4 regions of the Bacillus paranthracis genome follow, and region 4 is predicted to be linked to each of the others. Evidence: riboswitches for the same ligand, from Rfam matches in the RefSeq annotation. Region 4 holds a riboswitch; each other region holds the start of a gene.
The links. Region 4 has a riboswitch for S-adenosylmethionine ahead of metK (methionine adenosyltransferase). Riboswitches for the same ligand answer to the same signal wherever they lie in the genome.
Positions count from the first base shown of each region.

Region 1: another riboswitch for S-adenosylmethionine. It lies ahead of NLJ82_RS01095 (ABC transporter permease); the one in region 4 lies ahead of metK (methionine adenosyltransferase).
Region 2: another riboswitch for S-adenosylmethionine. It lies ahead of NLJ82_RS07375 (YezD family protein); the one in region 4 lies ahead of metK (methionine adenosyltransferase).
Region 3: another riboswitch for S-adenosylmethionine. It lies ahead of NLJ82_RS26670 (bifunctional O-acetylhomoserine aminocarboxypropyltransferase/cysteine synthase); the one in region 4 lies ahead of metK (methionine adenosyltransferase).

Region 1 is NZ_CP101135.1:189,017-194,137, reverse strand. It holds gene NLJ82_RS01105 (ABC transporter ATP-binding protein) at 1-552, opposite strand, end outside; gene NLJ82_RS01100 (ABC transporter permease) at 509-1,513, opposite strand; gene NLJ82_RS01095 (ABC transporter permease) at 1,531-2,448, opposite strand; SAM riboswitch class I at 2,584-2,689, opposite strand; gene NLJ82_RS01090 (DUF3951 domain-containing protein) at 2,861-3,076, shown strand; gene NLJ82_RS01085 (hypothetical protein) at 3,093-3,596, opposite strand; gene NLJ82_RS01080 (hypothetical protein) at 3,871-4,317, shown strand; gene NLJ82_RS01075 (multidrug effflux MFS transporter) at 4,351-5,121, opposite strand, start outside.
Region 2 is NZ_CP101135.1:1,443,251-1,448,371, forward strand. It holds gene NLJ82_RS07360 (LTA synthase family protein) at 1-674, opposite strand, end outside; gene NLJ82_RS07365 (DUF3888 domain-containing protein) at 875-1,324, shown strand; lysine riboswitch at 1,414-1,595, shown strand; gene lysA (diaminopimelate decarboxylase) at 1,776-3,092, shown strand; SAM riboswitch class I at 3,210-3,318, shown strand; gene NLJ82_RS07375 (YezD family protein) at 3,391-3,534, shown strand; gene NLJ82_RS07380 (phosphoadenylyl-sulfate reductase) at 3,621-4,325, shown strand; gene sat (sulfate adenylyltransferase) at 4,364-5,121, shown strand, end outside.
Region 3 is NZ_CP101135.1:5,151,772-5,156,892, reverse strand. It holds gene NLJ82_RS26690 (response regulator) at 1-346, shown strand, start outside; gene NLJ82_RS26685 (FMN-dependent NADH-azoreductase) at 538-1,164, shown strand; gene NLJ82_RS26680 (transcriptional regulator YeiL) at 1,226-1,897, opposite strand; gene NLJ82_RS26675 (YjjG family noncanonical pyrimidine nucleotidase) at 2,004-2,699, shown strand; SAM riboswitch class I at 2,973-3,077, shown strand; gene NLJ82_RS26670 (bifunctional O-acetylhomoserine aminocarboxypropyltransferase/cysteine synthase) at 3,169-4,467, shown strand; gene metA (homoserine O-acetyltransferase MetA) at 4,451-5,121, shown strand, end outside.
Region 4 is NZ_CP101135.1:4,512,688-4,517,808, forward strand. It holds gene NLJ82_RS23355 (molybdenum cofactor guanylyltransferase) at 1-404, opposite strand, end outside; gene NLJ82_RS23360 (MogA/MoaB family molybdenum cofactor biosynthesis protein) at 401-910, opposite strand; gene NLJ82_RS23365 (hypothetical protein) at 1,150-1,329, shown strand; gene NLJ82_RS23370 (hypothetical protein) at 1,336-1,512, shown strand; gene NLJ82_RS23375 (GNAT family N-acetyltransferase) at 1,536-2,060, shown strand; gene metK (methionine adenosyltransferase) at 2,102-3,301, opposite strand; SAM riboswitch class I at 3,471-3,592, opposite strand; gene pckA (phosphoenolpyruvate carboxykinase (ATP)) at 3,821-5,121, shown strand, end outside.

The DNA.
Region 1 (5,121 bases), 920 kb from region 4:
TGCCGTTGTAGGTTCATCTGCAATAACGAGTTTTGGGTGGCAGGCAAATGCAATTGCTAAACAAATACGTTGTCTCATACCTCCGCTTAATTGATGTGGGTACTGTTCAAAGCGTTTCTCTGCTTCATGTATGCCTAAATCATTTAATAAGTTAATTGCAATTTCTTTTGCCTCTTTTTTCGATTTCTTTTCGTGCTGCAAAATCACCTCTGTAATTTGCCTTCCCACCTTCATCGTCGGATTTAAAGATGAAAGTGGGTCTTGAAAGATAAATGAAATATCTTTCCCACGAATTTGATTCCATTCTGATTCTTGTAAATTCGTTAAGCTTTGAGATTGGAAAGAGATACTTCCATCATCGATGCGAATAGACTCTTGATTTAGCCCGATAATGGATTGTGCTGTAACACTTTTCCCTGAACCACTCTCTCCTACAAGTGCAACAATTTCACCTTCGTTAATAGAAAAGGAAACATGTTTCACAATTTCTTGCTTACTATTCTCTTTTTCAACGGCTAACGTTACGTTTTCTAAAGATAAAAGCTGTCCCATGTTTTTTCTCCTTTCGATTCCGTTTTACGATTTTTGGATCAATTGCATCTTGCAAACCATCACCAATTGCATTAAATGCGAACATAATAAGCGCAATCATCAGTGATGGGAAGAAAAGTTGCCACCATTCCCCACTTAATAATGTCCCAAGCGCATCATTCGTCATTGTCCCCCAGCTTGCCGCCGGTGATTGTACTCCCAGTCCGATGAAGCTTAAAAATGATTCTGAAAAAATAGCCGCTGGAATTGTAAATGATAAATTTACGATAATAATACCTGTTAAGTTCGGAATGATATGTCCATATATAATCTTCATATGAGATGTGCCTAATCGTTCCGCTGCAATAACAAATTCTCTTTGCTTTAAAGATAAGACTTGCGCCCTAACGAGACGTGCCATACCAATCCAACCTGTTAATGCAAGGGCGATAATAATTGTAAAAAGTCCTGGTTTCATAATGATTAGCAATAAAATTACAATTAATAAATATGGGATACCGTATAATATTTCAATCCCTCGTACAATCCACTCATCTATTAACGTTCCAAGGCGATTACGCCCTCTCACATATCCACTAAATCCTCCAATTAGTACACCAAGTCCTATATCAAGAACAGCTGCTACTAATCCAACTACTAACGAAATTTTCCCACCAGCCCAAGTACGCGCCCAAATATCTCTACCTAAATCATCTGTTCCAAACCAATGCTCACTACTAGGAGGTAGATTTGTCGCCTCTTTTACTTGTTCACTCGCAGTAAAAGTGGTTAAACTTTCACCGATAAGAGAAAAAATAATAATGAGTAACAATGTCACCGTTCCTAGAACTGCGATTGGATTCGATACAAACTTACGAAACACTTCTTTTTTTCTGCTAATTGCTTGCTGATCTTTATTTCTCGTTAATTCTTTTTTCTCTTCATTTGTCAATAACTGTTTATTAATTTCATAAGCACCCATTTAAATATCCTCCCTCCTTACGTAATAGAACGAATACGCGGATCAACAATACGATGAATAATGTCTGTAATGAAAATACAAAAAATTAATAATGCACTATAGAAAATCGTTGTCCCCATAATGACTGGATAATCTCGGTTAAAAATACTATCTACAAAATATTTTCCGAGACCAGGAATTGCAAAGATTTTTTCAATAATAAAAGTCCCCGTTAACAACCCAGCCATTAACGGCCCAACAAATGTAAGTACCGGAACAATTGCATTTCGAAGAGCATGTCTTATAATAATTTTCTTAATCGGTATACCTTTCGCTCTCGCTAACTTAATATAATCACTCTGCAGTACTTCGATCATATTAGAGCGAACAAACCTTGTAATCACTGCGATTGGTCCTAACGCTAATGCAAAGGATGGCAATACCGTATGTTCAAATGTACCCCAAGAGGCTACTGGTAAGAGCTCGAATTGAATAGCGAATACTTGTATAAATAGTGGTGCTAAAATAAAACTCGGAATAGAAATACCGAGGATGGCAAGTAAACTTACACCATAATCAATTACTTTCCCATGATAGAGAGCAGCAAATGTACCTGCAGCAATTCCGACTAGCAATGAAATAATAAGTGCTTGTAAACCAATAATTGCTGATGGACCAAAGCCAGTTGTTATGATTTCTGATACACCTTGCCCGGTTGATTGAACAGATTCACCAAAATCAAAATGAACTACGCCGTCTAAATAAGCAACATATTGATTCCATAACGGTTCATCAAGGTGATACTTCGCTCTCATATTTTGCACAACTTCCTCCGGAAAGATCTTTGCATCTGATGAAAATGGATCCCCCGGAATAATATGCATAATTAGAAATGTCACCGTCGTAATAACCCATAGTGTGAACACCATAACCGATAATTTTTTAATTACATACACTCCAATACCCCCTAAACACATATATTTACTTAGTTTTATGAACGTGCTTTTTCCATTACTCCCTTTTCCCTTTTTAGAATACAAAAAGCCTTGATCTTAAAAAATAAGATCAAGGCTTAATAAACAAAGGCCCATCACTTATCTTTCAAGACTTGCTTGCTGGAATTAGCACGGTGTTCCTATTACAGAACCCGCTGCTGAGGTGTCATAGGGCCAGTCCCTCTACCTCTCTGGATAAGTAAATTGCTATTTTATTATTTGGTTCAAATTGTATATTTCGAATTATAATTCTGAAAAAATGAAAAGTCAATCAAATTGGGTATATTTAGAAAAATCAGTTTTTAATAGTGTATTTATCTAAATTACAGTTTTTCGCCTATAATAAAAAAACCGATATGAAAGGAGTTATATGATGGATCCCTTACTTCTAGCAACTATAGGATTACCATTAACAATCGTTATACTTGTTATCATTGGATTTTATAAACTTTTCATTAAAAAGAAAAGCATTACCTCTTTTTACACCCCCTTTGATAATATTACCGGGCAAACTATTTCCGAATTTCACGAAGAACAGAAGGTATTAGTATCCGAGGATGAAGACGGCGATGGTAAGAAGAAAAAATAACCTTGCACAGGCAAGGTTATTTTTTCGTTTCTGCTTGAAAACGTTTATAGTATGTCGATGCTGTTGCAAAATTAATTTCTATATCACGAATCAACGATGAATCTTCTTCTTTAGCTAACTTCTGTAATTTTTTCATTGCTTGTTCCGATTCATTCAAGAAACCGACATATACCTCATGTTCTTGCTCTTTCGACTTCGGAACACGAATTTCTTTTCGTATATGATCAATATCTTCTAACATGCTCGTCGTTACCTTTTGCACATCTTCTTTATATGTAGCAGTCGTTATTTCCTTACCGCCCTTTTCTTTTGCCACTTCAAATAACTGCAGTGCGTTATTAATTTCTTTATTCATTTTCAAATCGTATTTTTCATGTACTGCACGGTATTCTTTCATTTCTTCTGTTTGTTCTGTAGATTGCTCTACCTTTTCTTTCGGTTCTTTCGTATCCTTATTTCCATTACATCCTGCTAGAAGGATCATACTTCCCATTACAGCAATACCCAAAACCTTCTTCATCTCTTCTTCTCCTTTTATCTACAGCTACTACTCATTATAGTTTCTTTTATCTCCACTTGTTATTATACCGAGAACATCCTACTTTTTACACTTAAGACGACATCGTAATATATATACCAACATGTTTGTCACAGTATCGTCACTTTATACAAATAACTTTTGCACTGCTTTACTACAGCACCTTACAAAACTGTAAGCACACATAAAGAACAAACCATGCTAGACTTACATATGCATAACGCAAACATATGTAAGTTTTTAAGGAGAATCATCTATGTACAATACAATGCCTTTTATGGGAGAAGATATTCGTGTACTTATTCGCGAAAAATCACTTCATATCGAAAATACAGAGAGCCTTCGCCGCGTATTAAAAAAGAAGCATGCTCCATTTAAGTTAGCCCAATATTTAAAACAACAACATACAAATCAATTTCATACAGTGCTAAATATATCAGATAAATCATTAACAATCGAAATCATCGGTCATGTCTACATTGGAAACTTCGCAGATATCTTAAAAGAAATCCCACGTATACCGAAAATTGCTCCTATTATCGTTAAAAAAGCGTATAAAATTACCGACCATACCGATATTATCGACTGCGGGGAAAAAGAAGTTGATAGTAATCGCTGGGTGTGGGATAAACTTGCTATTTTATATGATACGATCATGAATAATATGTATGAGGTATTTGAAAGAAATGAAAAAAAGAACTGATTCAAATATTCCCTTTGAATCAGTTCTTTTTTGTTAAGCCTCTAAATTTTGTCTTGCTTGCAGTTCAAACTGCTTTTCACTTCTTCTAGCCATAAATAAATAGCATAGTACCGCACCAATTTCACAAAGAGCTATTACAACACCCATCGGTAATGCGGTATTACTTCCACCAATACCTACTAGCGGTGCAACAAGCGCTCCTGAAATGAACTGTAATAAGCCTAATAAAGCTGATGCTGTTCCTGCAGCTTGTTTTTGATTTCTCATCGCTAATGAGAACCCAGTTGTTGAGACAACCCCAACACTTGATACGACAAGGAATAACGAGCATAAAACACCAATTAACCCTATTCCTAATAAGATTGTTAGTAGTAAAGATAAACCACCAACAGCTGCAATAACAATACCAGAGACAAATAATGTCTTCTCATTCACTTTCCCTGCTAAACGACCCGTAACCTGACTCGCAATAATAATACCGATACCGTTGATTGCAAAGAATAAACTAAATTGCTGTGGTGATGCTCCGTATATGTTCTGCAACACAAATGGTGAGCCCGAAATGTATGCAAACATTGCCGCCGTTACTAATCCTTGTGACAATGCATATCCCATAAACAAACGGTCCTTTAACAGTTTTCCGTACGTCGCTAACGTCCCTGACAAACCGCCTGTTTCTCTTTCTTCAGGAGGTAATGTTTCACGTAATACGAAAGTAGCTGATATTAACATAAATACACTTATTGCTCCGAGAACGATAAAGACACCGCGCCACGTTGTAAACTGTAATAATTGTCCCCCAAT
Region 2 (5,121 bases), 2.2 Mb from region 4:
TAGTTTTTAATTTCAGAGAACCCGTCCCCACTTGCAAATACACGTTCAGCTGAAGATTTTGATTGCAGTGTAATATCAAATAGATGATATGTGTATAAACCTAAATTTTTCACGACAGTTTGACGATCGAATGAGCGTGAGAACATTTGTGGTTTATAAATAACAGAAACAACAATTTGTAGTGCTAATAGAGCTGTTACACCGCTAAAGAAAGTTCTCTTCTCAGAGCGAGAAAGCGGCGTTTTGTCGCAAAATGATGGGAATTTACGCGAAAGAAACATTAAGATGATCGCATCTGCGAATAACAGTAATGTTTTATACGTAAAGAGTTCTTTTATACTCGTCCCTAAGTCAGCCATATTATTTGTTTGAAATAATACTGGGAACGTAACGAAATCGTTATAAAACCCATAAAACATTGCATTTCCAAATAAAATGAATGACAGTATAAAACTAATTCCAACTATAATGCGATTTCGGTGTTTAGATGCAAATAATGCAAAACCGAAAAATAAAAGTAACGCAGCTAGTGGATTCATAAAAAGCATAAATTCTTCAAAGAAATTATCAATTTTAATATCAAACGCTAGCTTGTACACAATATATGTTTTTATCCATAATAAAACGACTGCAACGAGTGCGAATCGCAGTTTTGGAAACAGACGTTGTAGCATAATATACTCCTCTCCTAAAAAGCATGACGGTTCTTGTGGGCCTATTTGATTAGCGCCTCATTTTATATATACGAACAGTCCTTTATTATTATGTTTATTATACTATGAGTATCATTATACGAAAATAAAAGAGAGTTGTGGACTTTTTTATAACAATTGAGTAGAAAAAGGGCAGTAGGAGACAATAAAATGGAGTTTCTATGTATGATTATTATCGTGCGCGGAAAGAATCGTGTAACAATACGGAGGTTATAATGCGAAAATTATTATATTTTATAGTATGCAGTAGTGTTATACTTTTTGCTTCACCAAGTGTGTCGGTAGCAGAGTATGATGCACCTCTTATGGAAGATGCCCTTTATTCTGTGTTATTTCCGAAAATAAATAAAGCAATCGAAAAACAATATGGGAGCTTGAAGCCTTATCAATGCCCGAAAATTATTAGTTTAAAAAAAGTGTATAGCGGTACATATTTATTTCAAGCGAGTATTGAAGTGACTAAGTATGAACGTGTTGCAGGGAAAATTGCGCCACCATTTGAGAAGGTAACGATTACATTTAATAACGAAGAAGGTGAATGGGAAGTGACAAAGGTTTCAGTAAAGCGCTTACCAAACGATACGAAACTAAACTGTCAAAAAGCAATATAAAAAATTGTTTGACAAATAAAATGGTCCTTTGGTATTGTTAATAGCAACAATTAGATGTTTGAAAATTAAATAGACTTACCTCATCTACTCTCAAAGGTAGAGGCCGCGATAGGAAAGAGTAAGCTATGGGAGATTTAATGGAATCTGTGATCATAGGTTGAAAGGGACTATTGCCGAAATATAAGAATAACCATCTTATTCATATATTGGGACTGCATTGAATAAATGTAGTACTGTCATAAGATTTATTTTATGGAGAGCTATTTGGAGATGTTGATGCGGTTTCTTATTTTGAGGAGATAACAACTCGTTTATTTTTTCAATATATATTTTTCCTAATAAGAAACGCGTGTGAACATTGTTCCGCGCGTTTTTTGTCTATCTAAAAGCGTGCTGCAATGAATAGAAGATTGGGGTTATGAGTTTTAGAGGAAATAAGGGAGGAATTCAAATGTATTTACACGGCACAAGCCGAATCAATGGGCAAGGACACTTAGAAATTGGAGGGTGCGACACGACGCAGCTAGCAAAACAATATGGAACACCACTTTATGTATACGATGAAGAGTCAATTCGAGGAAAGTGCCGCGCGTTTCATCGTGCTTTTAAAGAAAGTGGGTTCTCTTATCAAGTAGCATATGCAAGCAAGGCGTTCTTGTGCATGGAGATGTGCCGAGTAGCTCGTGAAGAGAATATGTCATTAGATGTTGTTTCTGGAGGAGAATTATATACTGCACTACAAGCAGGATTTCCTGCATCGCGCATTCATTTTCATGGCAATAACAAAACAGATGAAGAAATTGTGATGGCTCTTCAGGCGAATATTGGTTGTTTTGTCGTAGATAACTTCTTAGAATTAGAAATTTTGCATGATTTAGCAGTGCAACATGGGAAATTTGTGAACATATTAATTCGTGTAACGCCCGGAGTAGAGGCGCACACACATGAATATATTACAACAGGTCAAGATGATTCAAAATTTGGATTTGGCGTGTCAAATGGTCAAGCGATGCAGGCAATTGAGCTTGCTTTACAAAAATCAAATTATAACGTGTTAGGAATTCATTCACATATCGGATCACAAATATTTGAAACGGCTGGCTTTGTGCGAGCGATTGAAGTTCTTCATCAATTTTTAGAAGAATTGAGAGAGCGAACAAACTATGTAGTAAAAGTGCTAAATGTGGGCGGAGGATTCGGAATACGCTATACAGAATCAGATACACCATTAACTCTTGAGACATATGTGCGAGCTGTAACAAGTGCGGTGAGAGAACAATTTACAGTATGTGAATATCCACTACCGGAAATATGGGTTGAACCAGGTCGTAGCATTGTAGGTGATGCTGGAACGACACTTTATACAGTCGGATCTGTGAAGGACATTCCGGGTATTCGGAAATATGTATCAGTGGATGGTGGGATGACTGATAATTTAAGACCTGCTTTATATAACGCTCGTTATGAAGCGATGTTAGCGAATCGAGGGAATGATGAGAACGAGGAAGTTGTTTCGATTGCAGGGAAATGCTGTGAGAGTGGAGATATGTTAATTTGGGATATTACTTTACCGAAAGTTGCCTCTGCCGATTTACTAGCGATTTCTTGTACAGGGGCATACGGGTACTCGATGGCGAATAATTATAATCGGATTCGTAGACCAGCTGTCGTCTTCGTGAAAGGCGGTACATCACAAATTGTTGTAGAGCGCGAAACATATGAAAATATTATTGGGAACGATCGCATACGTATTAAAGAACTTGTTTAAATGAGGAAAAAGGAGTTGTTCGGATGGGCAATTCCTTTTTTGTAAAATAAAATAATTAAAATATATCGGAAAACTAGGATTGAAAAAAATCAGAATTATGATAAAATACAAATACAAAGCTTATCAAGAGAAGCGGAGGGAACTGGCCCGGCGAAGCTCGGCAACCTGCTTATAGAAAGCAAGGTGCTAAATCCAGCAAAATGGAATCCATTTTGAAAGATAAGGTAAAATATATTACCGAACAGTCTTTTCGAAATGGGAAAGATTTTTTTTATGAATAAAAAGGGGGGCTGTTCGCGTGAGTGTACGGGAACATTTTGAGGAAGTATCTGAGAAAATTGAAGCGATGCTTGCTGATATGAAATATGGTTCAATTACAATTGTTGTGCAAGATGGAAAAGTCATTCAATTAGAGAGAAGTGAAAAAGTACGTTTAAAGTAAAAAGCGCTGACTAGAAAAACTAGAGGCGGTTTTAACCTATTTTATTAGGTTAAAACCGTCTTTTTGCTTTTACAGGGGGAAAAAACATGTTGACGTATGAAACGTGGGAAGAAAATGATGTTTCATTTTCAGAAGAAGATGAAACGAAAGGCGCGTTATCTGCATTAAGTTGGGCTTATAAAGAATATAAAAGTGAAATTGTATACGCATGTAGCTTCGGAGTGGAAGGGATGGTACTGCTGCATCTTATTAACCAAGTAAATCCATCTGCTAAAGTTGTTTTTTTAGATACTAACGTACATTTTCAAGAAACGTATGAATTAATTCAAAAAGTGCGGGAACGATTTCCTTCATTAAATATTATAGAAAAACAGCCAAAACTTACACTTGATGAACAAGCCAACTTGCATGGTAACAAGCTATGGGAAAGCAATCCTAACCTTTGTTGTAATATTAGGAAAATTTTACCATTAGAAGAATCATTAGCGAATGAAAAAGCGTGGATATCGGGGTTGAGGAGGGAACAATCAGAAACGCGTAAGCATACAAAGTTTATAAATCAAGATCATCGCTTTCAATCTATTAAAGTTTGTCCGCTCATTCATTGGACGTGGAAAGAGGTATGGCGATATGTATACAAGCATAGCTTGCCGTATAACCCATTACATGATATTGGATATCCAAGTATTGGGTGTGAGAAGTGTACGTTGCCTGTAGGAGAGGGTGGCGATTCAAGAGATGGTAGATGGGCTGGGAAAGTGAAAACTGAATGTGGTCTTCATTATCAATAAGATGAATCTTGAAATAAAACTAAGAGGGGATATAGAACATGAGTACAGTAAACGAATTAGTAAACCGTGTAGACGAGACATATGACGTATTACAAATTGAAAAAGAAATTGGGCTAGATAACATTGCGTTAAGTGATTTAGAACTATTAGCGACAGGGGGATATAGCCCGCTTACTGGTTTTTTAGGAAAGAAAGATTATGATTCGGTTGTAGAAACGCTTCGTTTAGCTAATGGGAGCGTTTGGAGTATACCCATTACATTACCAGTAACAGAAGAAGTAGCAGAGACGCTAAAAGTTGGAGAGGAAGTAAAACTTGTTAACGGTGGAAATGTATATGGTGTCATTCAAATAGAAGATATTTTTGTGCCTGATAAGGAAAAAGAAGCGTTACTAGTGTATAAAACGACGGATGAGGCTCATCCTGGAGTGAAAAAATTATACGAAAGACCGAACGTTTACGTCGGAGGAGCTATTGTACTGACGAAACGCTTTGAAAATAATCCGTTTCCTTCTTATCATTTAGACCCAATTGAAACGAGAGAAGAATTTAAAAAACGTGGTTGGAAAACAGTAGTAGGATTTCAAACGAGGAACCCGGTGCATCGTGCCCATGAATATATTCAAAAATCTGCTCTTGAAATTGTAGATGGACTCTTTTTAAATCCGCTCGTTGGGGAAACGAAGTCGGATGATATTCCAGCTGATGTAAGGATGGAAAGCTATGAAGTATTACTTCAAAACTATTATCCGAAAGATCGTGTCTTTTTAAGTGTATTTCCTGCGGCAATGCGTTA
Region 3 (5,121 bases), 640 kb from region 4:
GTATATTTTAAAAGATGTAGAACCGGATCAGCTTGTTGAGGCTATTCGAAGTGCATATAAAGGTAATATTCAATTACATCCTGATATAGCAAATGCTCTTCTCTCTCAAACATTACCTGTAGAAGAAAAGGAAGAAGAGCCTTCTATTCAAGTGGATGTGTTAACAGCGAGAGAAAATGAAGTATTGCAGCTATTAGCGAAAGGGATGAGTAATAAAGAAATCGCTTCTGTTTTAGTTATTACGGAAAAAACGGTAAAAGCTCATGTAAGTAGTATTTTGAGTAAGTTGAATTTATCTGATCGTACGCAAGCAGCATTATATGCAGTAAAAAATGGAGTTGTATAAGACGAAAGTCGTAAGACCTAGTTCGCCTTTAGAAGGTGGACTTTTTTTATGGAAAAATACGTCTATGTGAGGACGAAATTGTCTTGATATAAAGATAAAATATGTTTGTAAGCAACAAAACAACAATTACAAGGGATACCTTTTTTGAAAGCATATAACAACAGAAGAGTTAGTACTAGGAGGAAAACATAATGACAAAAGTTTTATTCGTAAAAGCAAACAACCGTCCAGCGGAACAAGCAGTTAGTGTAAAATTATATGAAGCGTTTTTAGCAAGTTACAAAGAAGCGCATCCAAACGATACAGTAGTAGAACTTGATTTATATAAAGAAGAATTACCATATGTAGGCGTAGATATGATTAATGGTACATTCAAAGCTGGTAAAGGGTTTGATTTAACTGAAGAGGAAGCAAAAGCAGTAGCAGTTGCTGATAAGTATTTAAATCAATTCCTAGAAGCTGATAAAGTCGTTTTCGGTTTCCCATTATGGAACTTAACGATTCCAGCAGTGTTACACACATATATTGATTATTTAAACCGTGCTGGTAAAACGTTTAAATATACGCCAGAAGGTCCAGTTGGTCTAATTGGAGATAAGAAGATTGCATTATTAAACGCGCGCGGCGGTGTATACTCTGAAGGTCCAGCAGCAGAAGTAGAAATGGCTGTTAAATATGTAGCAAGCATGATGGGCTTCTTCGGCGCAACAAACATGGAAACAGTAGTTATTGAAGGACATAACCAATTCCCAGATAAAGCAGAAGAAATCATTACAGCTGGTCTTGAAGAAGCAGCTAAAGTAGCAAGTAAATTTTAATTGAAAATAGAATCGTCACTCAAAAAAGTAGCATTAACAGATAAACGTTAATGCTACTTTTTTATATTTTAAGTTCGTCAGCTAGTTTTTCTAACTGAATTCGATCTTGTATGTAATAGGTTCTTCCATCTTTCTTTAAGTAATTTTGTTGGCAAAATTGGTTTAATACATATAAAAGGTGACGGTAGCTAACATTTAAGTATTCCGAAACCTCAGTATGTTTTTCTATATAACTGTTATTTTGTTCTGTTAATAGAATAAACGCCGCTAATCGATTTTCGAACGGATAACTATTATTTTTAGCATAACTTTCTGTTCGGGTAATGGTTTTCTCACCGATAAATTTGCATAGTTTCTGTAGAAAGGTAGCATCTTGTAACAAAAGATGCTGACAATCTTTAAGAGGAAGCGCTAAGCATATACAATCTTCCATTACTTCCACCGTTTTCGTAACAGATTCTACGCCAATTAATCCTAATTCCCCAATGAACGAAGGTGCCTGAATAAAGTTAATCAAGGAGACCTTTCCGTTTTTGTGACTCATATATATTTTTGCTTTCCCAGAAATTAAGTAATAAAGATAAGGAACATCGACCCCTTCATTACATATCTTTTCTCTCTTCTGAAAGGAATGTAGTTCAGCATACGGTAAGATATCAAAAGAAAAAAGAGTATGGAAATTGTAAGTTTGTATGTAATGAGAGATTTCTTCGCTATTTCTGCTGACTTTCATGTTTTCACCTCATGTTTAGTATGAGATATCTCCTATTATTTTTACAAGAAAGAATGATACGATTTACGTAAATTTGTTTTTGTAGAAAAGAGAGTGTGAAGGGCTTATGAAAAAATATAAAACATTATTATTCGATGTAGATGATACATTGTTGGATTTTCAAAAGGCAGAAAAATCGGCATTACGTATGCTTTTTGAAGAGAAAGGGATGTCTCTCACTAGCGAGATTGAAGCGCAATATAAAAAAATTAATAAAAGTCTTTGGACTGCTTTTGAAGAAGGTAAAATAAATCGTGATGAAGTTGTAAATACACGATTTTCAATTTTGTTTAAAGAATACGGGGAAGAAGTAGATGGGATATTATTCGAAAATAATTATCGCAGTTACTTAGAAGAAGGAAATCAGCTCATGGAAGGTGCCTTACAATTTATAAATCAAATTCAAAGTGAGTACGATTTATATATAGTGACAAACGGTATTTCTAAGACGCAAGATAAACGATTACGTAATGCAGGGTTACATGCCTTGTTTCAAGATATTTTCGTTTCTGAAGATACAGGTTATCAAAAGCCGATGAAAGAGTATTTTGATTATGTTTTTGAAAGGATTCCTAACTTTGTTCCTGAAGAAGGGCTCATTATTGGGGATTCATTAAGCGCTGATATGAAAGGTGGATATGTAGCGGGAATTGATACTTGTTGGTTTAATCCAGAAAGGAAATTAAATGATAGTGGGATTATACCGACATATGAAGTGCATAATTTTGAGGAGTTATATGCATTATTGAAGCAACATGTGTAATGAGAATAGGCAGTGGAACCTTTGTCCACACTGCCTATTTTTTTTATTTGTAGTTTCGTTATGTTTTGGAAGTGGAAATGCATTTCCGATAGTAGCTGCCCCAAGCATTGGTAATAGTAAATTAAGCGGAGGTTTTAAAAGGTCTTTTTCAAATGGATATAGAATATATTTCTTCTGTTATGTACATTAAGTTCTTTGTATTTAATTTAGAACATTCAGAAAAACTAATTGACATGAGGAAATTATTGCTATAAAATCAACGGTAATTGCATAGTCTTATCAAGAAAAGGTGGAGGGACAGGCCCGATGAAACCTTGGCAACAGCCGTATAACGGAATTGTGCCAAATCCTGCAGGTAATAACCCTGAGAGATAAGAAAGAGCCTTTAGAGCGTGTTTCAAACTGCTCCTTTCTTGTTTTCAGGAAAGGGGCAGTTTTTTATTTTGTATAAAAGAAAGGAGAATGAGAAATGGGAGAATCATGGGGGAAAGGAACGATTTGTGTGCAAGGTGGCTATACGCCAAAGAATGGTGAACCGCGTGTTTTACCGCTTTATCAAAGTACAACGTATAAATACGATACTTCAGATGATTTAGCAGCGCTATTTAATTTAGAGGCAGAAGGATATATCTACACGCGTATTGGAAATCCTACTTTAGCTGCATTTGAGCAAAAGTTAGCGGATTTAGAGGGTGGTGTAGGTGCTGTTGCAACGGCTTCTGGGCAAGCTGCTATTATGCTTGCTGTTTTAAATATTTGTAGTAGCGGAGACCACTTGCTTTGTTCTTCCACAGTTTATGGCGGGACGTTTAATTTATTTGGAGTGAGTTTGCGTAAACTTGGTATCGATGTTACATTCTTTAATCCGAATTTAACTGCTGATGAAATTGTGGCCCTTGCTAATGATAAGACGAAACTCGTTTATGCAGAATCGCTAGGAAATCCGGCGATGAACGTTTTAAATTTCAAAGAACTTTCAGATGCAGCGAAAGAGTTGGAAGTACCTTTTATCGTGGATAATACATTAGCAACTCCTTATTTATGCCAAGCATTTGAACATGGAGCAAATATTATCGTTCATTCTACGACAAAATATATTGATGGTCATGCAAGTTCGTTAGGTGGCATTGTAATTGACGGAGGGAACTTCGATTGGACAAACGGGAAATATCCTGAACTAGTTGAACCGGATCCAAGTTATCACGGCGTAAGTTACGTTCAAAATTTTGGTGCAGCAGCTTATATTGTGAAGGCACGTGTTCAATTATTAAGAGACTACGGAAACTGTATGAGCCCATTTAATGCGTATATTAGCAATATCGGCTTAGAAACATTGCATTTACGAATGGAGCGTCATAGTGAAAATGCTCTTGCAGTTGCTAAATGGCTTGCTGATCATGAACGTATTGAATGGGTGAACTATCCGGGATTAAATAGTAATGAAAATTACTCGTTAGCACAAAAGTATTTGAAAAAAGGTGCTAGTGGTGTTTTAACATTCGGCATTAAGGGAGGATTAGAAGCAGCAAAAGAATTTATTTCAAATGTAAAACTAGCAACTCTCGTAACGCATGTGGCTGATGCGCGAACTTGCGTTATACATCCTGCTAGTACAACGCATAGACAATTAAGTGCCGAAGATCAGCGCTTAGCTGGCGTCACATCAGATTTAATTCGTTTATCAGTTGGCATAGAAGATGTTTCGGATATTATTGCAGATTTAGAAGCAGCGCTAGTCGGAGGCAAACAACATGCCGATCATAATTGATAAAGATTTGCCAGCTCGCAAAGTGTTGCAGGAGGAAAATATTTTTGTAATGACAAAAGAGCGAGCAGAAACACAAGATATCCGGGCATTGAAAATTGCTATATTAAATTTAATGCCTACAAAGCAAGAAACAGAAGCGCAATTACTTCGTTTAATTGGAAATACACCGTTGCAATTAGATGTTCATTTACTTCATATGGAATCGCATTTGTCTCGTAATGTTGCACAGGAACATTTAACGAGTTTCTATAAAACATTCCGTGATATTGAGAATGAGAAATTTGATGGACTCATTATTACAGGAGCACCAGTTGAAACCCTTTCTTTTGAAGAGGTAGATTATTGGGAAGAGCTTAAACGTATTATGGAGTATTCAAAAACGAATGTAACATCTACGCTTCATATTTGCTGGGGGGCACAGGCTGGTTTGTATCATCATTATGGCGTTCCAAAGTATCCTCTTAAGGAAAAAATGTTTGGTGTATTTGAACATGAAGTCCGTGAGCAACATGTGAAACTGTTACAAGGTTTTGATGAATTGTTTTTCGCCCCGCATTCGCGTCATACAGAAGTACGAGAGAGTGATATTAGAGAGGTGAAAGAATTAACATTATTAGCAAACTCTGAGGAAGCAGGTGTTCACCTTGTTATTGG
Region 4 (5,121 bases):
AGTAACGGTTGTTTTCTTCCATTAATAATAGGTACAACCGCATCATAATTATTACTTGTTTGCTCCAGTAAAATGGTAAACCATTCATGCGAAACATTTGGCGCATCGCAAGGCATAATAGCGTACCAATCTGCTTCTATGTATTCCATTCCTGATACAATGCCTGCAAGTGGTCCATTCCCTTTATAATGCGGAATATCTTCTATAACAGGAACTTGTACGAGTTGCTCTACTCGCTCTTTTATATGAGAATGACTAATGACTACAACTTCTTGGAGCGCACTTGTCATCAATTTCAAAATATGCTCAATAAACGTACTACCTTGCCAGCTCGCTAACGCTTTCGGCTCACCGAATCTACTCGACATACCGCCTGCTAACACAATTCCAGCCCATTTACTCATTGGCGATGCAGCTCAAATGTAATATGACCTAGTTCTGGTAAAATTAATTTATTCATCGCAAGGCGAACCGCTCCGCTCGATCCTGGCATCGAGAAGACTACTTTGCGCCCAATTGTACCACCAATTGCTCTACTTAACATTGCGCTGCTTCCGATATCTTCTAAATAACTAATCATGCGGAACAACTCACCAAATCCGACAATTTCTTTATGTAATAACGCTGATACTGCTTCAATCGTCACATCGCGTTTCGTAATACCAGTTCCGCCATTTGTTAATACAACATCTACGTCTTCCCTATGATAACCAGCTAACACAGCTTGCTGAATACTTTCTTTATCATCTTTCACAATTTCATAAGAAGTCACTGTATGGCCTGCTTCTTTTAATAGTTCATGTAATAGTTGTCCGCTCTTATCTGTCTCTTCTGTACGTGTATCGGAAATTGTTACAATCTTGCAGCGCACTTCTTTGGGCGCTTGTTTTTTATGTTCGGTTACGCTCATTTTTTCATCTTTCCTTTCTTAAAGACTTTTCTTCATTTTATCATACATATCTTTACACAATTATGTATGAAGCCAACAATGCGCCATGATACAATATAAGTATAATAACCCACAAAAAGGAAAGTGTACTTTCTTATACTCCTTAGACTACACACCTTTAGCTACTCTTTATATTTTCTACATACATAGAATTCAATTTTAAAACTTGTACTAAAAAATAAATTGGAGGTCTACCTATTATGGAACTATACAAAAAATTAACAACAACATTCATCCTCTTATTTATCGCTTCCATCACTGTCGGCTTTTCTCTAAAAGGCGCAATTCCATACGCTACATTAGTAAGTATTATATGCGCCACGCTATTTTTACTAAGCAGTGCATTTTGTGCGGGCAAAGCACGTCAAATGAAAAGTTAATTTCACATGTTTCAAAAAAAGCCAACTGTTTGTAAATCATGCCAAAAAGAAATACAAACATATGAAAAAGCATGGATTCATATGCCGCTTCCGGCAAATGGCATGACGAATATGAAAAAGTATATTGAGCTAGAAGGAGAGATTTATTGTAGCTCTTGTGTTGAAATAATGAACAAAAAATAGTAAATACAAAAGGGGGACTTACATTGTTTGAATCAAACCGTATCCAGTTACGAAAGTTTTCCGAAGATGATATTCTAACATATTATAAATGGCATAATGATATGGACGTTATGAGTTCAACTACTCTCACTCTTGATAAATATTCCCTTCAAGACACAGAAAAACTTTGCCAGCAATTTATTCATTCTCCGAACTCTAAGAGCTATATCATTGAAGAAAAAGCTACGCATCTTTCAATTGGTATTACTTCTTTAATTCATATTGATTCGTATAATCGAAACGCTGAATGTATTATTGATATTGGTAACAAGAGTTACTGGGGGCAAGGTTATGGGAAGGAAGCTTTCATCTTATTATTGGATTATGCATTTTTAGAATTAAATTTACATCGCCTTTCTTTACGAGTATTTTCTTTTAACGATAGAGCAATTAAATTATATAAATCGCTCGGTTTTCAACATGAAGGAACTTGTAAAGAAGCTATATTCCGCAATGGCACTTGGCATGATATTGAATTCTTCGCTTTATTCCAACGTAATTATATATAAAAAAAGCTTTGCGCTCACTGCGCAAAGCTTTTTTTCATATATTATAGACCAGCTTGCTCTTTTAAAGCTGCAGCTTTGTCTGTACGTTCCCATGATAGATCTACATCAGTACGTCCGAAGTGGCCGTAAGCTGCAGTTTGTTTGTAAATTGGGCGACGTAAGTCTAGCATTTTAATAATACCAGCTGGGCGAAGATCGAAGTTGTTACGAACTAGTTCTACTAATACGTCTTCAGATACTTTACCAGTGCCGAATGTATCAACTGAAATTGATACTGGTTGTGCTACACCGATTGCGTATGCAAGTTGTACTTCTGCTTTTTCAGCAAGACCAGCTGCTACGATGTTTTTCGCAACATAACGAGCTGCATATGCTGCAGAACGGTCAACTTTCGTTGCATCTTTACCAGAGAATGCACCGCCACCATGGCGAGCGTATCCACCGTAAGTATCAACGATGATTTTACGTCCTGTTAAACCAGCATCACCTTGTGGTCCACCAATTACGAAGCGGCCAGTTGGGTTAATGAAGAATTTCGTTTCTCCATCGATTAATTCTGCTGGTACTACAGCTTTAATTACGTGCTCTTTTAAGTCGCGATCGATTTCTTCCCATGTAACATCTGGGTGATGTTGTGTAGAAATTACGATAGTATCAACACGTACTGGTTTACCATTTTCATCATACTCAACTGTAACTTGCGTTTTTCCATCCGGACGTAGGTATGATAATGTATCATTTTTACGTACTTCAGTTAAACGGCGAGCTAATTTGTGAGCAAGCGAGATTGGAAGTGGCATTAACTCTTGTGTTTCATTACATGCGAAACCAAACATTAAACCTTGGTCTCCTGCACCAATTGCCTCAATCTCAGCGTCAGTCATTTGACCTTCGCGTGCTTCTAGCGCTTGGTCAACACCCATAGCGATGTCAGCAGATTGCTCATCGATAGATGTTAAAACTGCACAAGTTTCTGCATCGAATCCGTATTTTGCGCGTGTGTAACCAATGCCTTGAATTGTTTCACGAACGATTTTTGGAATATCTACGTAAGTAGAAGTCGTAATTTCCCCCGCTACCAATACTAAACCAGTTGTTACAGTTGTTTCACAAGCTACACGTGCATTTGCGTCTTTTGATAAGATCGCATCTAAAATTGAATCAGAAATTTGGTCACAAATTTTATCTGGATGTCCTTCAGTTACAGACTCAGATGTGAACAGATGACGTTTTTTTGTCATGTGGTAAACCTCCCTACAGTAATTGTATATATTGTACGGAACTCATCCTTAATTTGCCACAGATTGCGACATACATTTATTCTCCCACACAAGCATACAGAAAAACCTTTCCTACATAATAGAGAGGAAAGGTTTAATTTGCTACTTGCATACTGCTTTTTGCCCTTCGCTCTTATCGTTCGAGACCTGTAGCCTCGCACAGGTTTTAGCACCTATTCACTTGTGTTTACCAATACAAGTGAGGTTGCTGGGCTTCATCGGGCCTGTCCCTCCGCCAGCTCGGGATAAGAGAGTATCCGTCCCAACCTATACTAAAGAAATGATATTCATTTGTCAATTAATATTCACATTTTCGTGAAAGTTTTTCTCAATGCGCCTAAAATGAAATATTAATAAGGAAATAATGTATTCACACAAACAAAAAGAAATAAATAGTATACATTATTTATATAATTGTGTTATACTCTTATTGGGGATTACGAGAAATATTTCATTAAATGAAAAGGATGGTATATAAATATGAGTACTGTGAATGTCCAAATTGGTTTACACGAATTATTGAACGGAAGCAATGCACAGATTCAACTAAGTGTTCCGCAATTAGTGGAAAAAGTATTAATGCGAAATGAAGGGAAATTAACTTCGACTGGTGCCGTTTCTGCTTCAACTGGAAAATATACAGGACGTTCTCCTAAAGATAAATTTATTGTGAAAGAAGCATCGGTTGCTGACAAAATTGCTTGGGGAGCAGTGAACCAACCGATTTCTGAAGAACATTTTAATAAATTATATACGAAAGTTTTAGAATACTTAAAAGAGAAAGAAGAGTTATTCGTCTTCAAAGGATTTGCAGGCGCTGACCGCAATTACCGCCTACCAATTCAAGTTATTAATGAATATGCATGGCACAATTTATTTGTACATCAACTATTCATTCGTCCAACTGAAGAAGAATTAACAACTCATGAATCAGAGTTCACAATTGTTTCTGCACCGAATTTCAAAGCTGATCCAGCTGTTGACGGTACAAACTCTGAAGCATTCATTATGGTTTCATTCGAAAAACGTATCGTACTAATTGGTGGTACAGAATACGCTGGAGAAATGAAAAAATCAATCTTCTCTATTATGAACTTCTTATTACCTGAACAAGATATCCTTTCTATGCATTGCTCTGCAAACGTAGGTGAAGAAGGCGATGTAGCATTATTCTTCGGTTTATCTGGAACAGGTAAAACAACATTATCTGCTGATCCAAACCGTAAATTAATCGGTGATGATGAGCACGGTTGGTCTGATAACGGTGTATTCAATATTGAAGGCGGTTGCTACGCGAAATGTGTAAACCTTTCTCACGAGAAAGAACCACAAATTTTCGATGCAATCACATTTGGATCTGTTTTAGAAAACGTTATCATTAATGACCAAACGCGTATCGCAGACTATAACGATACTACTTTAACAGAAAATACTCGTGCTGCATACCCTATGCATGCGATTGACAATATCGTACTGCCAAGTGTTGCAGGACACCCAAATACAATTATCTTCTTAACTGCTGATGCATCTGGCGTATTGCCTCCAATCAGTAAGTTATCAAAAGAACAAGCTATGTATCACTTCTTAAGTGGTTACACTAGTAAACTAGCAGGAACAGAGCGCGGTGTTACATCTCCGCAAGCAACATTCTCAACTTGCTTCGGTTCACCATTCTTACCACTTGATGCATCTCGCTATGCTGAAATGCTTGGTGAAAAAATTGAGAAACACGATGCGAAAGTATTCTTAGTAAACACTGGCTGGACTGGTGGCGAATACGG